Regions from separate parts of the Spirillospora sp. NPDC047279 genome, predicted to be linked through region 2. Evidence: riboswitches for the same ligand, from Rfam matches in the RefSeq annotation. Region 2 holds a riboswitch; the other holds the start of a gene.
The links. Region 2 has a riboswitch for S-adenosylmethionine ahead of ABZ810_RS27345 (aminotransferase class V-fold PLP-dependent enzyme). Riboswitches for the same ligand answer to the same signal wherever they lie in the genome.

Region 1 (6,591 bases), on a different contig from region 2:
CAGGGGCGGCTCGGCCAGCATTCCCTGCATGTCATCAGGCATGGCTTCCCAAGCCGACCGGCCCATCTTCGTCATCGGATGCCCGCGGTCGGGGACGACACTGCTGCAGCTCATGCTGCACTCGCACCAGCGGATCGCGATCCCGGCCGAGACCCGGTTCCTGCTCCCCGCCTACACGGCCCGGTGCGAATTCGGGGACCTCCGCGACAGCGCCAACAGACGCGCGCTGGGGGAGTGGATCACCGGCCGCAAGGAGACCAAGTTCAAGGACCTCGGTCTCGACGCCGCGCAGGTGGTGGACGAGATCGTCGACGGCCCGCCCACGATGGGCTCGGCGCTGGGCATCGTGTTCCGCGCGTACGCCCGCAAGTTCGGCAAGCCCCGCTGGGGCGACAAGCGGCCGAGCTACTTCAAGCACGTGCCCACGCTGCTGCGGATGTGGCCGGACGCGCAGTTCGTCCACCTCATCCGGGACGGCCGCGACTGTGTCGGGTCTCTCAAGGAGATGCCCTGGTACAAGCTCGACGTCAACCACGCGATCTCCGCGTGGCGCGAGGCGATCGACTACGGGCGGCGGTACGCGACCGATCTCGGCCCCGAGTCGTACTACGAGCTTCAGTACGAGCGGCTCGTGGCGGACCCGGCCGGGGAACTCTCGGGGTTGTGCGCGTTCCTGGGCGAGGAGTTCGACCCGGCGATGACGGCGCCGCAGGACATCGCCAAGCTGACCGTTCCGCCGCAGAAGCGGTGGCACGACCGCACCCACACCGCCGTCACGTCCGGCCGGGTCGGCGCGTGGTCCAAGCGCCTGGAGCCGTGGGAGATCGGCCTGGCGGAGTCGGCGTTCGGTGAGCGGCTGGCCGACTACGGCTACGAGCTCAGCGGCGCGCCCAAGCCCAGCCCGGCGATGCTCGGCAAGTTCGCCAAGACGGCCGCCCACCGGCGCATGTCGCAGCGCAAGAAGGACCTGCGCGACCGCTGGCAGCGCCGGTACGAGCCCGGTCCGGTCGAGTGCCTGCTGACGGCCGACACGGCCGAGTCCGCCGCGCTCACCTGAGCGGGCCGCCCGCTCGTGGCGGGTTCGGTGAACGCCTGATGGCAAGGCGCCGGACCCGCCACGTACCAACGGCCCCGCCGGCCCCGCCAGGTGCCGGTCAGTCGAGGGCGGCCAGCTGGTCGGCGAACCACCGCTGCGGCGGAAGCGCGGTCGCCGCGGCGGTCAGGCGGGCGCAGCGCGCGGCACGTTCCTCGGCCGGCATCAGCAGCGCCTGGTGCATCGTCTCGGCGGTCTGCGAGACGTCGTACGGGTTGACGATCAGCGCGTGGTCGCCGAGCTCGGCGGCGGCGCCGGCCTCGCGGGACAACACCAGCGCCGAGCCGCCCTCGGAGAGCACGGGGCCCTCCTTGGCCACGAGGTTCATGCCGTCCCTGATCGGGTTGACCACCAGGACGTCGGCCAGCCCGTAGGCGGCCAGCGAACGCGGGAAGTCGTCGTTCACCTGGAGGATCAGCGGCTCCCACTCGGCGGTCCCGAACTCGTCGGTGATCTGCTCCGCCATCCGCTGCACCGCCGCCGTGTACTCGCGGTACTCCGGCAGGTCGTGCCGGGAAGGGTAGGCGAACGCCAGGTGGACGACGCGGCCGCGCCATTCGGGATGGTTGGTGAGCATCTCGCGGTACGCGGCGAGGCCGCGGACGATGTTCTTGGAGAGCTCCGTGCGGTCGACCCGCACGATCAGCTTCCGGTCGCCGACCTGCTCGCGCAGCGCCTCCGCGCGCGCCACCACGTCCGGTTCGGCGGCGCGGTGCCGCAGCGACTCGCCGTCGACGCCCAGGCCGTGCACGCCCACCCGGGTCGTGTGCCCGGCCCTGGTGACCGTGCAGGCGGCACGGTCGACGCGCGCCCCCGGCAGGAGCTGCTCGCAGCAGTCGAGGAACGCCGCCGCCCACCGCGAGGTGAGGAAACCGGCGTGGTCGGCGCCGAGGATGCCCTCCAGGACCTGCGTGCCGATGTCGTCGGGCAGCAGCCGGAAGTACTCCGGCGGCGCCCAGGGCGTGTGCGAGAAGTGAACGATCTTCAGGTCGGGCCGCCGTTCGCGCAACATCTGCGGTGCCAGCGACAGGTGGTAGTCCTGGATGGCGGCCTTGGCGCCCGGCGCGGCGTCGCGAGCCAGGGCGTCGGCGAACGCGGCGTTGTAGGCCTCGTACGACTGCCAGTCACGGCGCGCCCTGGCGTCGAAGTGCGGGGCCCTCGGGGTGTCGTACAGCAGGTGGTGGACGAACCACAGGGTCGAGTTGGCGATGGCGTTGTACGCGCGATGGAACGTCGCGGCCGGGATGTCGAGCATCCGCACGGCCGCGCCGCCGGTGTCGTGGCCCGCCTCGTCCAGCCGCCCGTCCGGGGCCTGCCGCGCCGCCGCGCGGTCGGCTTCGCCGAGCGCCGCGCACACCCACAGCACATCCGGCGCCGGCTCGCGGGCCGGGCGGCCGGGGCCGCCGGTCACCGCGGCGAGTCCTGACACCAGGCCGCCCCCGCCCCGCCGCATGGAGAGCGTGCCTTCGTCGGACATGGAGAACGAGACCGGGCCACGGTTGGACGCCACCAGCACTTGGCTCATACCGAAAGGGTCTCAGTTGGTGTACGGCGAGATCAAAGTGACCCAGGTGAAACGGTCGGAGGTGTTCGTCACCTCCGCACGGGTAGACGGAGCGGATGGGGCGGCCGGAGGAGACCAAGAAAACGGTGCTCGTCGCGGGTGCGGCGAACCTGATCCTGGCGATCACCAAGCTGATCGCCGGTGCGTTCGCGGGATCGTCCGCGATGCTGGCGGAGGGGGCCCACTCGGTGGGAGACACCCTCAACCAGGGGTTCCTGCTCGCGTCGTTGCAGCGCAGCAAACGCCCGCCGGACCGGCGGCACCCGTTCGGCTACGGCAACGAGCGCTACTTCTGGTCGCTGCTCGCCGCGTTCGGCATCTTCGTCGCCGGCGCCGGATACTCGATCTTCGAGGGCATCCTGACGATCAGTGGCCACGAGAAGGGCGGCGAGCAGGTCTGGCTCGCGTTCGCCGTGCTCGGGCTGGCGTTCGTGCTCGAGGGAGCCTCCTGGATCCGGGCGTACTCGCAGGCCCGCGCGGAGGTGCGCGAGAACGGCCGGGACCTGATGGAGCACGTCCGCAAGACGCCGGACGTGACGTTCAAGGCGGCGCTCTTCGAGGACAGCGCCGCCGTGATCGGTCTGATCATCGCCGCCACCGGCCTGACGCTGCGGGAGGTCACCGGATCGTCGTTCTGGGACGGCCTGGCGTCGATCCTGATCGGCCTGCTGCTGGTCGTGGTCGCGTTCGCGCTCGGCCGCGACAGCCGTTCGCTGCTCATCGGCCAGGCCGCCGACCCCGCCGACCAGCGCGTGATCAGCGAGGTGATCACGTCGGCGCCCGGGGTGACCGGGATCGACGAGCTGCTCACCATGCACTTCGGCCCGGACGACCTGCTGGTCGCGGCCAAGGTGCACTTCTCCGACGACATCAGCGCGGACCAGGCCGAGGACACCGCCGAAGAGATCGATCGCCTGCTGCGCGAACGCCTGGAGATCGTCCGCCATGTCTTCCTGGACCCGACCCAGGAACGCCAGACCGGGCCGCCCCCGCGGGGCCGAGGCCGACGGCGCCGCCACCAGGCCGACCAGGAAGGATGGTCGGGTGTGGCCGGCAGGTCAGGGTGATCTCGGGGGCGGGTGGGTAATGTCTCATCCGGTGAGATCCGGCTGTCTGGCATCCGGTCAGATCATGTAAAGTCACGCATGTAGCCCGAAACTACAACCGGGCTCACTTGCACATACATAACTGAATAACGCTCATCTAGAGGGGTGCAGGGAGCACAGCGGCCATCGGGCCGGTCTTCCAGCTCAACCCCCGACACAACTGAATAACGCTCATCCAGAGGGGTGCAGGGAGCACAGCGGCCATCGGGCCGGTCTTCCAGCTCAACCCCCGACACAACTGAATAACGCTCATCCAGAGGGGTGGAGGGACCGGCCCTGCGAAGCCCCGGCAACCACCTGGTCAGTGCGCGCTCGCGATCCTGCGAGGCCGGCCAGGAGATGGTGCCAACTCCGGCCTGTGACCAAGGCGGCACAGGGAAGATGGGGAGAAAGGCCTCGCTCTCATGGCACTCACGCCTGCCACCACCGACCTCGGACCCGCTACCGGACTCGTCTGCCGCGAATGCGGCGACACCCGCGATCTGGGTCCCTACTACGCCTGCGAAGAGTGTTTCGGCCCGCTCGAGATCAAGTACGAGTTCGGCGACGTCACTCGTGCCTCGATCGAGGCGGGCCCCCGCAACATCTGGCGTTACCGCGGTCTGCTGCCCGTTCCCGGGAACGTCGCCGACACGCCCAACATCGAGCCGGGCCTGACCCGCCTCGTGCGCGCCGACCAGCTGGCCGAGTCGCTCGGCCTCCAGCGGCTGTGGGTGAAGGACGACAGCGGCAACCCGACCCACTCCTTCAAGGACCGCGTCGTCGCGGTGGCCTTGGCCGCCGCCCGCGAGCTCGGCTTCAAGGTGCTGGCCTGCCCGTCCACCGGCAACCTGGCGAACGCGGTGGCCGCGGCCGCCGCCCGCGCCGGCATCCGCAGCGCCGTCTTCGTGCCGTCCAACCTGGAGTCCCAGAAGATCATCACGACCGCGGTGTACGGCGGCACGTTCGTGACGGTCGACGGCAACTACGACGACGTCAACCGGCTCGCCTCGGAGATCGCCGGCGAGCAGGACGACTGGGCGTTCGTCAACGTCAACGTGCGGCCCTACTACGCCGAGGGCTCCAAGACCCTGGGCTACGAGATCGCCGAGCAGCTCGGCTGGCGGCTGCCCGACCAGATCGTGATCCCGATCGCGTCCGGCTCCCAGCTCACCAAGATCGACAAGGCGTTCCAGGAGCTCATCAAGCTCGGGCTCGTCGAGGACAAGCCCTACCGCGTGTTCGGCGCGCAGGCCGCGGGCTGCGACCCGGTGTCCGCCGCGTTCAAGGCCGGGCACGACGTGGTCCGCCCGGTCAAGCCGGACACCATCGCCAAGTCGCTGGCCATCGGCAACCCCGCCGACGGGCCGTACGTGCTCGACGTCGTCCGCCGCACCAACGGCTCGATCGAGGACGTCACCGACGAGCAGGTCATCGAGGGCATCCGGCTGCTGGCCGGCACCGAGGGCATCTTCGGCGAGACCGCGGGCGGCGTGACCGTCGGCGTGCTGAAGAAGCTCACCGAGTCCGGCGTGCTCGACCCGTCCGCCGAGACCGTGATCATCAACTCCGGCGACGGCCTCAAGACCCTGGACGCGATCGCGCCGGTGGTCGCCCCGACCGCCAACATCGCCCCGTCCCTCGACGCCTTCCGCGCCGCCGGCATCGCCTGACGACGTCCTCGTCCGACCCGTTCCAGAGGAGTAAGTGACATGAGCACGGTCTCTGTGCGCATCCCGACGATCCTGCGCACCTACACCGGCGGCGAGTCCGAGGTGAAGGCCGAGGGCGACACCCTGCGCGCGGTGGTCGCCGACCTGGACGCCGGCCACGCCGGCATCGCCGCCCGCATCCTCGACGACAACGGCAAGATCCGCCGCTTCGTCAACGTGTACGTGGGCGACGAGGACGTGCGCTTCGCCGAGGGCCTGGACACCCCGACCCCCGAGGGCTCCCAGATCTCCATCATCCCGGCGGTCGCCGGCGGCTGACCCGGACGGCCGGCGCGCGCGGGCGGCCCCCGGCGCGCCGTCCGGCGGTCACCGGCCCGTTCCGCGCTCGTCGCCTGCCTGTTCCCTGCTCGTTCCCGGCTCGCCATCCGCGAAGGACGGCGGGCCGGATCGTGTCCCGTCCCGTCGCCATCACCTCCCGATCGTGTGCTTTTGTCCTGATAGATCGGGTAAAGGGCGAGCATGGGGATAGCGGAGGACGTCGCGGGTACCGTGCTGGCCCACCCCGACGTGAGCGAGGTGGAGCTGATCGGCTCCCGGGCGCGGGGCACCGCGACCGAGGTGTCGGACTGGGACTTCCACGTGGCCGCGGAGGACTTCGGCCAGGTGGCCGCCGACCTGCCGCGGCTGATGTCCCCGTACGAGCCGCTCGCCGCGCAGTGGGACCGGCTCGGCGACCACGAGAGCTACCTGCTCATCTTCGCCGGCCCGGCCAAGATCGACCTGATCTTCCCGGACGTGCCGCGCAGCTGGAACCCGCCCTGGCGGATCGGCCCCGACACGCTCGCCGCGGTGGACGCGCATTTCTGGGACTGGTCGCTCTGGCTGGTGAGCAAGCGCCGTCACGGAATGGCCGACCGGGTCCGCGGCGAACTGCTCAAGATGAGCCGTCACCTGCTCGAACCCCTCGGCATCACCGCCATGCCGGGGTCGCTGGAAGAGGCCGCCGACCGTTACAAGCGTGCCCGCGACAGGCTGGAGACCCGGTACGGAATGCGCGTCTCACGGCGCCTCGAAGAGGAGGTCCTGCCCCTCGTCCGGGCTTCTGATGATGACCATTACCGGCCGTCGAGACTTCGGTCGTAAGGGCTGTCACGGACATCTGCCCGCCTATATGGT
Region 2 (6,591 bases):
GCCCGGCTGAAGCGCGCCGGGCAGCCCGGAGCCCTGTTGCGGACCTGGAGGCGTGACGTCCTGGTGTCCGGGCGGCGGCGCGCCCGGCGACCCGGAGCCCTGCTGCGGAGCGCCTGGAAGCGTGACGTCTTGGTACGCGGACGCGGCACCCGCATGTGGCTCGCCCGGCTGGGACGCGCCCGGAGGCGTGGAGTCCTGTTGTGGCGAGCCCGGAGGCGCGATGCCGTGGTGCGCGGGCGCGGTGCCGGTGTGCGGCGTGCCTGGCTGGGACGCACCTGGTTGCGGAGCGATGTCCGACTGCGGCGAGAGCGCTTGTGCCGCGTCAGACCGCGGGAAGCCCCCCGCCGTCGTGTCCGGCTGATGAACGCCCGGCTCACCGGCTCCCGGCTGGGGAGCACCCGGCAACCCACCGCCCGGTTGCGTGGTGTTGGGCTGCGCGGCTCCTGGCCCCGACGCACCCGGCTGCAGGTCGCCTGCCTGCGCGGGGCCCGCCGGGGGCAGACCCGGCTCAGCGGCTCCTGATGGGGACGCCCCCGGCAGCCCACCGCCCGGCTGCGCGGCGCCCGTCTCGGCGCCGCCTGCCTGGGGAAGGCCCGGCTGTCCGCTGCCCGGTTGCGCGGACCCTTGCTGCGATGCGCCTGGCTGCGCGGCGCCCGGTCGCGCATGGCCCGGCTCAGTGGCTTCTGGCTGGGGGAGGCCCGGCTGTCCACCATCCGGTCGCGCAGATCCTGGCTGCGACGTACCCGGCTGCGGGCTGCCTGCCTGCGCGGTGCCTGCCGCGGGCATGCTCGGCTCACCGGCGCCTGGTAGGGGAGCGCCCGGCAGGCCGCCGCCCGGCTGGGGGGCGGCCGGGTGTGCGCCGTCTTGCCGTGCGCCGTCTTGCTGTGCGCCGGGCGGAAGGGTCGCGCCCGGTTGCGACGAGTCGGGTGGTGGCGGGGACTTGGCGAGTGGTGTCGCGGCGGCCTGCGCCAGGTCGGCGACCGGCGTCGGCGCCTCGGCCGGGGTGCGGGGCGGGCCGCTGAGGGCGCGGACCTGCTCGCCCGGCATGGTGGCGTCGATGGGCGTGCCGGGGTTGATGACCAGCGTCCACTCGACGTCCGGCCAGGCGGACACCATCTCCAGGAGGCTCGGCATCACGAACCGGGACGAGCCGATCGCCTCGTTCATCCACTTGAGGGACGTGAAGACCTGAACCGACGCCTGGCCGTGGACCAGGACCGGGCGCCAGGGGAAGGCCTGGTCCTCGGGCGGGATGCCCCACGGGGTGTCGGCGTCGGCGGGCACCAGGACCTGCGCGCCCAGCAGGATCTTGAAGAACGCGTCGGTGTCACGGCGCCGGGCGGCCTCGAACAAGCGCTGCTCGATGTCGTTCTGCGGTTCGAAGTGCTCGGCGAGGCGGCGGGCGGCGCGTTCGTCGGCCCACTTGGCCAGGCCCGGCAGTTGCTGAGCGTGGATCGTCCCGCCCGCGGGCGAACCCGAGTTGATCGCCAGCGCCCAGCGCGGATCCCCCAGGTAGCGCATGGCCACGGTGAACGGCAGCGAGATCGAGTCGGTGCCGGTGCCCACCGCCGCCGCGGCCTCGATGAGCCGCTCGGGAGAGGTGAACATCGGCACGAACGGGGCGCCGTCGGCCTCGCCCGTCTGCCAGGGGAAGCCCTGGCGCCCCGGACGGAGGCTGTAGTCCATGTCCTCTGGGATGGGCAGGAGCACCTCGGCGTCCGCCAGCGTCTGCAGGAAGAGATCGTGATCGTTCTGCGCGGCGGCACGGAGCAGCTCGCGCTCGACGTCGTTCGCCGGACGGAAGTCCTGCCGGCGCTGCTGGCGCGGAAGCTCCTTGTGCTGATCCTGGAGCTCCTCCCAGGGAACGTCGTCCGTCACGGCCGGGGTGTCGACCAGCGTCTCGTCGGGGGACGGGCCGCTGGTCGCGGGCTCGCCACCGCTCGTGGGGGCGACCAGGGAATCCGCCGGGCCGCCGGGGGCGTCCGGGGGTGCGGGCTGCGGCGGTCCCGCGGTCGGGGGCGTGCCCGCCAGGGCGGCGTCGGTGACCGCCGGAAGGTCGGTCAGGGTCGCGTCCGGGGGCGGGGGCGGGGGCGTTGCCGAAGCGGCGGCGGGCTGCTGGGGTGCACCGGGGTCCTGTGACGCGGCGTGGCCGCCAGACGCGGGTCCGCTGCCGGGTGCGGCGTGCTGGCCAGGAGCGGCGAGCTCGCCGGGTGCGGCGTGGCCGCCGCCAAGATCGTGTCCGCTGGGGGCGGCGTGGGCGCCCTCGGCGGGGGTGGGGGGAGCGGCGTGCGCGCCGCCGCCGGGTGGCGCGGGGGCGTCGCCGTGGGACGTGCCCGGGCCCGCGGCGGGGTTGCCCGCCGAGTTGGCGGACGCCGGGTCGGGGGCGCCCATGGCGGGGCGGCCGGCCATGGGGGGCTTGGTGTCGCCCTCGCCGAGCTGCTTGATGAACCACGCGGGCAGCCGTCCCTCGATGGGGATCGGCGCGGCGTGGCCGGCGGCGCCGTGGGCGGGCGCGTCGATGGCCAGCCACCAGCGGGGGTCGGGCCAGGCGTCCGCCAGGTCGGCGAACTTGAGCTTCAGGAAGTGCTGGTACGCCGGTCCGAGGCAGACGCGCATCGACGCGGGCGAGGTGTAGACGAGCACGTGGGTGCGCCCGTCCTCGTCCTGGGTCGGCCACGTCGGCTGGGCCTCGTTGGCGAGAACGTCGTCGATCAGGTCCGGTGGTACGGGGATCACCAGCTCGCTCTCCGCGAGCAGCCGGAAGTACGTCTCCTGGTCCCCGGTACGCACCGCCTCATGCAGCCGGCGCTCGAGATCCGACGTGGGTCGCCACGCGTCGGCCACGGTTGCCACCCCCTGTGTCTTGCTGCGCTTACCCATCCCGCCGCCCCTGTACCCGCGACCTGCGAACCTGCCCCGCGGGCCCCGGCGGGCAACTTACGGACCTGCCTACGCTACATGGGCGAACAGGACCAAAGCGCCCGATCGGCGGTCTGTGGACGAGACCCGGCGCCGACCGGCCCATCCTTCTGCGAGGGCCGGCCGGACGGCAGCGCGGACACGCCGGAGCGTCAGCCGCGCGGCTCTCCCGCGACGCGTGCGAGGGCCTCCAGCAGCCGGTCGACGTGCTCGTCGGTGGTGCCGACGCCGAAGCTCGCGCGCACCGCCGAGGACTGTCCACCCCCGCACCCGCCCTCACCCTTGGCACCCTCGTCCTCCTGGCCGGTCGCCGGGGCGCCCAGCAGGTGGTGGACGAACGGATGAGCGCAGAATTTTCCGTCCCGGACGCCGATCCCGTAGTCACCCGACAGCGTAAGCGCCACATCGCGCGCGTTCCAGCCGTCCACGACGAAGGACACTATTCCGACCCGGGGGTTAGGGCCTTCCCACAGAGTGAGTTCGCGCACACCGGGGATCGCGGCGAGCCCGCGCCGCAGCCGGGCCAGCAGCCGTTCCTCCTGGGCGGCGAGGCTCTCCCAGCCGGCACCCGCCAGGGCCTCGCAGGCGGCGGCGAGCGCGATCACGCCGAGGACGTTGGGGGTTCCGGCCTCGTGGCGCTGCGCCGCGTCCGCGGACCACCGCGCGGTGTCGCCGCGGTCGGACACCGCGGCGCTGGCGCCGCCGCCCTTGAGGTACGGCCCGGCGGCGCGCAGCCAGTCGGCGCGGCCGGCGAGCACGCCGGCGCCGAACGGCGCGTACAGCTTGTGGCCGGAGAAGGCCACGTAGTCCAGGTCGAGCGCGGTCATGTCGATCGGCCGGTGCGGGACGAGCTGTGCGGCGTCGACGGCGATGCGGGCGCCGTGGCGGTGCGCGACGTCCGCCAGGTCGGCGATCGGCCACACCTCGCCGGTCACGTTCGAGGCGGCCGTCACGACCAGCAGCCGCGGGCCCCCAGGGGCCTCGGCGAGCGCCCGGTCGGCGGCCGAGACCGCCTCGGCCGGGCTCGCGGGCGCGGGCAGCCGCACCGCGCGCTTCCACGGGAGCAGGGTGGCGTGGTGCTCGGTCTCGAAGACCACGACGGTGGTGCCCGCCGGGACGGCGTGGGCGAGGAGGTTCATCGCGTCGGTGGTGTTGCGGGTGAAGACGACCGCGTCGCGCGACCAGGCGCCCAGGAACGACCGCACGGTCTCGCGCGCCCTCTCGTACGCCTCGGTGGTCACCTGGGACGCGTATCCGGCGCCGCGGTGGACGCTGCTGTAGTACGGCAGTGCGCGGGTGATGGCCTCCTGCACCGCCTCCAGACAGGGCGCGCTCGCCGCGTAGTCGAGGTTGGCGTAGCCGACGCTGCGGCCGTCGTTCAGCGGGACCTGCGCGTCCGCTCCGACGACGCTGAGCGGCGCCGGCCGTGCGGGGGCCGCCGCCACCGCGGCGGGGCGCCGCGTACGGCTGGACGGAACGGGCGCGGCGGAGCCGGAGTCAGAGGTGGAGGTGGAGGTGGAGGGGACGAGCGTGGCGGCGTGCATGCGGAAGACCTTTCGGGATCCATGGACCCTCAAGGCATCGGCCGGGGCCCGCGCTTGCCGCACGCGGTGTCGCGCACGGCCCGGTCTTCACCCGGGGCACCCCATCGCGGACGAAGGGTTGCCGGCCAGCAAGCCGGGGCTTGACGCTGGCACTCATGACCTAGTGCGGAAGTATATGCGGATACTTGCGGGGATCAAGCGGGAGGGTGCGATGCGAAACGGGGCACGGGCGGCGCGGGCCGCCGCCGGGAGCGGGGCGCTGCTCCTCGGCCTGGGCGCGTGCGGGCTGCTGGGCGGGAACGGCAACACCGGCCAGATCTGCGGCGACACCAAGCAGGCCTACCAGCAGTACATCGCCCAGGTGAGAGTGGCGTCGGCGGACGATTCGGCGCAATGGAAACAGGCCACCGAACAACTCGCCGGGCGAATCGACGCGCTCGCCAAGAAGGCCGAGAAGAAAGAACTCAAGCAGGCGCTCGACGACGAGGTGAAGCGCTTGCGCACGGCCGCGGCCAGTGTCGGAACGGGCGACGCCGCACAACTCAACTCCGCCATGTCCGGCACGCCGGACCGGATCGGCAAGGCCTGTTCCTGAAACTCCCGCGGCGTTATTGACGACCCGTACGAAAAGGGAGCCCGGCCGGTGGGCCGAGCTCCCTTTCTCGTCGCGATCAGCGTTTCCGGCGTCCGGCGGAACGGCTATCCGTCGGCGTTGGGCCGCAGCAGATTCCCGCCTCCGCCACCGCCGCCTCCGCCGCCCGGATCGTCCGGGTCGCCGGGGTCGTCGGGGTCGCCCGGCTCCGTCGGCTCGGTGGGCGGGTCGCCGGGACCTCCCGTCGGCGGATCCGGGTCCTGCGTGCCCGGGTCCGTCGGCTGCGTCGGCCGCGTCGGGGTGTTGTTGGACGGCGGGGCCGACGGGATGTCCGACGAACGGTTGCCGGGCGTGCCGTCGTAGCCGCCGGTGAACTCCGACGGCTTGCCGAACTCCTTGATGTCGAAGTTCTTGATGTTGACGGCGTCGGACATGTACGAGTTCCAGATCTGCGCCGGCAGCTGGCCGCCGTACACCCCGTACCCCGGGATCGACAGCGGCTTGCCGTCGCTGCGGAACATCGCCACCGACGTCGCCATCTGCGGGATGAAGCCGTTGAACCAGATCGCCCGGCCCTCGTCGGTCGTGCCGGTCTTGCCCGCCACGTCGCGGCCGTCGGACAGCTGCGCGCCCGTGCCCGTGCCGTTCTGGACGACCTTGCTCATCGCGTACGTGGCGTCCCGCGCGACCTGAGGGGTGAACGCGCGCTTGCCCTTCTCGGTGAAGTCCTTCTCGTCGCCCTTGACGTCACTGACCGACTTGACCGTGTAGGGCGCGCGGTAGACGCCCTCGGACGCGAACGTGGAGTAGACCCCGGCCTGCTGCACCGGGTGCACCGAGATGACGCCCAGCGGGAACGTGGCGGCCGAACGTTGCGCCGACGTCATCTGGGACGCCGGGATGCCCATCTTCTCCGCCATCTCGGCGATCTTGTCGTTGCCGATGTCGCGGCCGAGGTTGACGTACGCGGTGTTGACCGAGTTCTGCGTCATCGTCACCAGGTTGATGGTGCCGAACTGGCTGTTGCTGTCGTTCCGTACGGGGTGACCGCTGAAGTACTGCGGCGAGCTGCCGTCGTAGGAGTCCGACAACGACTTGCCGTTGTCGAGGGCGGCGGCCAGCGCGATCGGCTTGAAGCCCGACCCGGCCTGCGCCAGGTCCCAGAACGCGCTGCTGCCCGCCTCGTCGAGGTAGTCACGGCCGCCGTAGAACGCCACCACCTGGCCGGTCTTCGGGTCGACCGACACCAGCCCGGTGCGGATCTTCTTGCTCATGCCGCTGGGGGCGTTGGACTTCACCGCCTCCTTGGCGGCGTTCATCAGGTTCTTGTCGAACGTGGTGACGACCTTCAGCCCACCGCGGTTGATCTCGTCCTCGGTGTAGCCGCGGCGCTCCAGGAGCTCCTTCTTGGCCACGTTGACCATGTAGCCGTTCTGGCCCTTGAGGACGTCGGTGATCTTCTGCTTGTCCGGGACGGGGAACGTCATCTGCGCCGCCTCGGCGGACGTGATCGCGTTGTCGCGGACCATGTTGCCG

Region 1: another riboswitch for S-adenosylmethionine. It lies ahead of thrC (threonine synthase); the one in region 2 lies ahead of ABZ810_RS27345 (aminotransferase class V-fold PLP-dependent enzyme).

The regions. Positions count from the first base shown of each region.
Region 1 covers NZ_JBEYUA010000035.1:11,622-18,212, reverse strand. Annotated here, with positions in the region: gene ABZ810_RS46710 (sulfotransferase) at 41-1,057, shown strand; gene ABZ810_RS46705 (trehalose-6-phosphate synthase) at 1,155-2,618, opposite strand; gene ABZ810_RS46700 (cation diffusion facilitator family transporter) at 2,714-3,724, shown strand; SAM riboswitch class I at 4,010-4,151, shown strand; gene thrC (threonine synthase) at 4,168-5,415, shown strand; gene ABZ810_RS46690 (MoaD/ThiS family protein) at 5,455-5,733, shown strand; gene ABZ810_RS46685 (hypothetical protein) at 5,935-6,558, shown strand.
Region 2 covers NZ_JBEYUA010000011.1:53,699-60,289, forward strand. Annotated here, with positions in the region: gene ABZ810_RS27335 (hypothetical protein) at 598-810, shown strand; partial or broken gene ABZ810_RS27340 (SseB family protein) at 1,036-2,880, opposite strand; gene ABZ810_RS27345 (aminotransferase class V-fold PLP-dependent enzyme) at 3,072-4,463, opposite strand; SAM riboswitch class IV at 4,509-4,624, opposite strand; gene ABZ810_RS27350 (hypothetical protein) at 4,675-5,058, shown strand; gene ABZ810_RS27355 (transglycosylase domain-containing protein) at 5,163-6,591, opposite strand, start outside.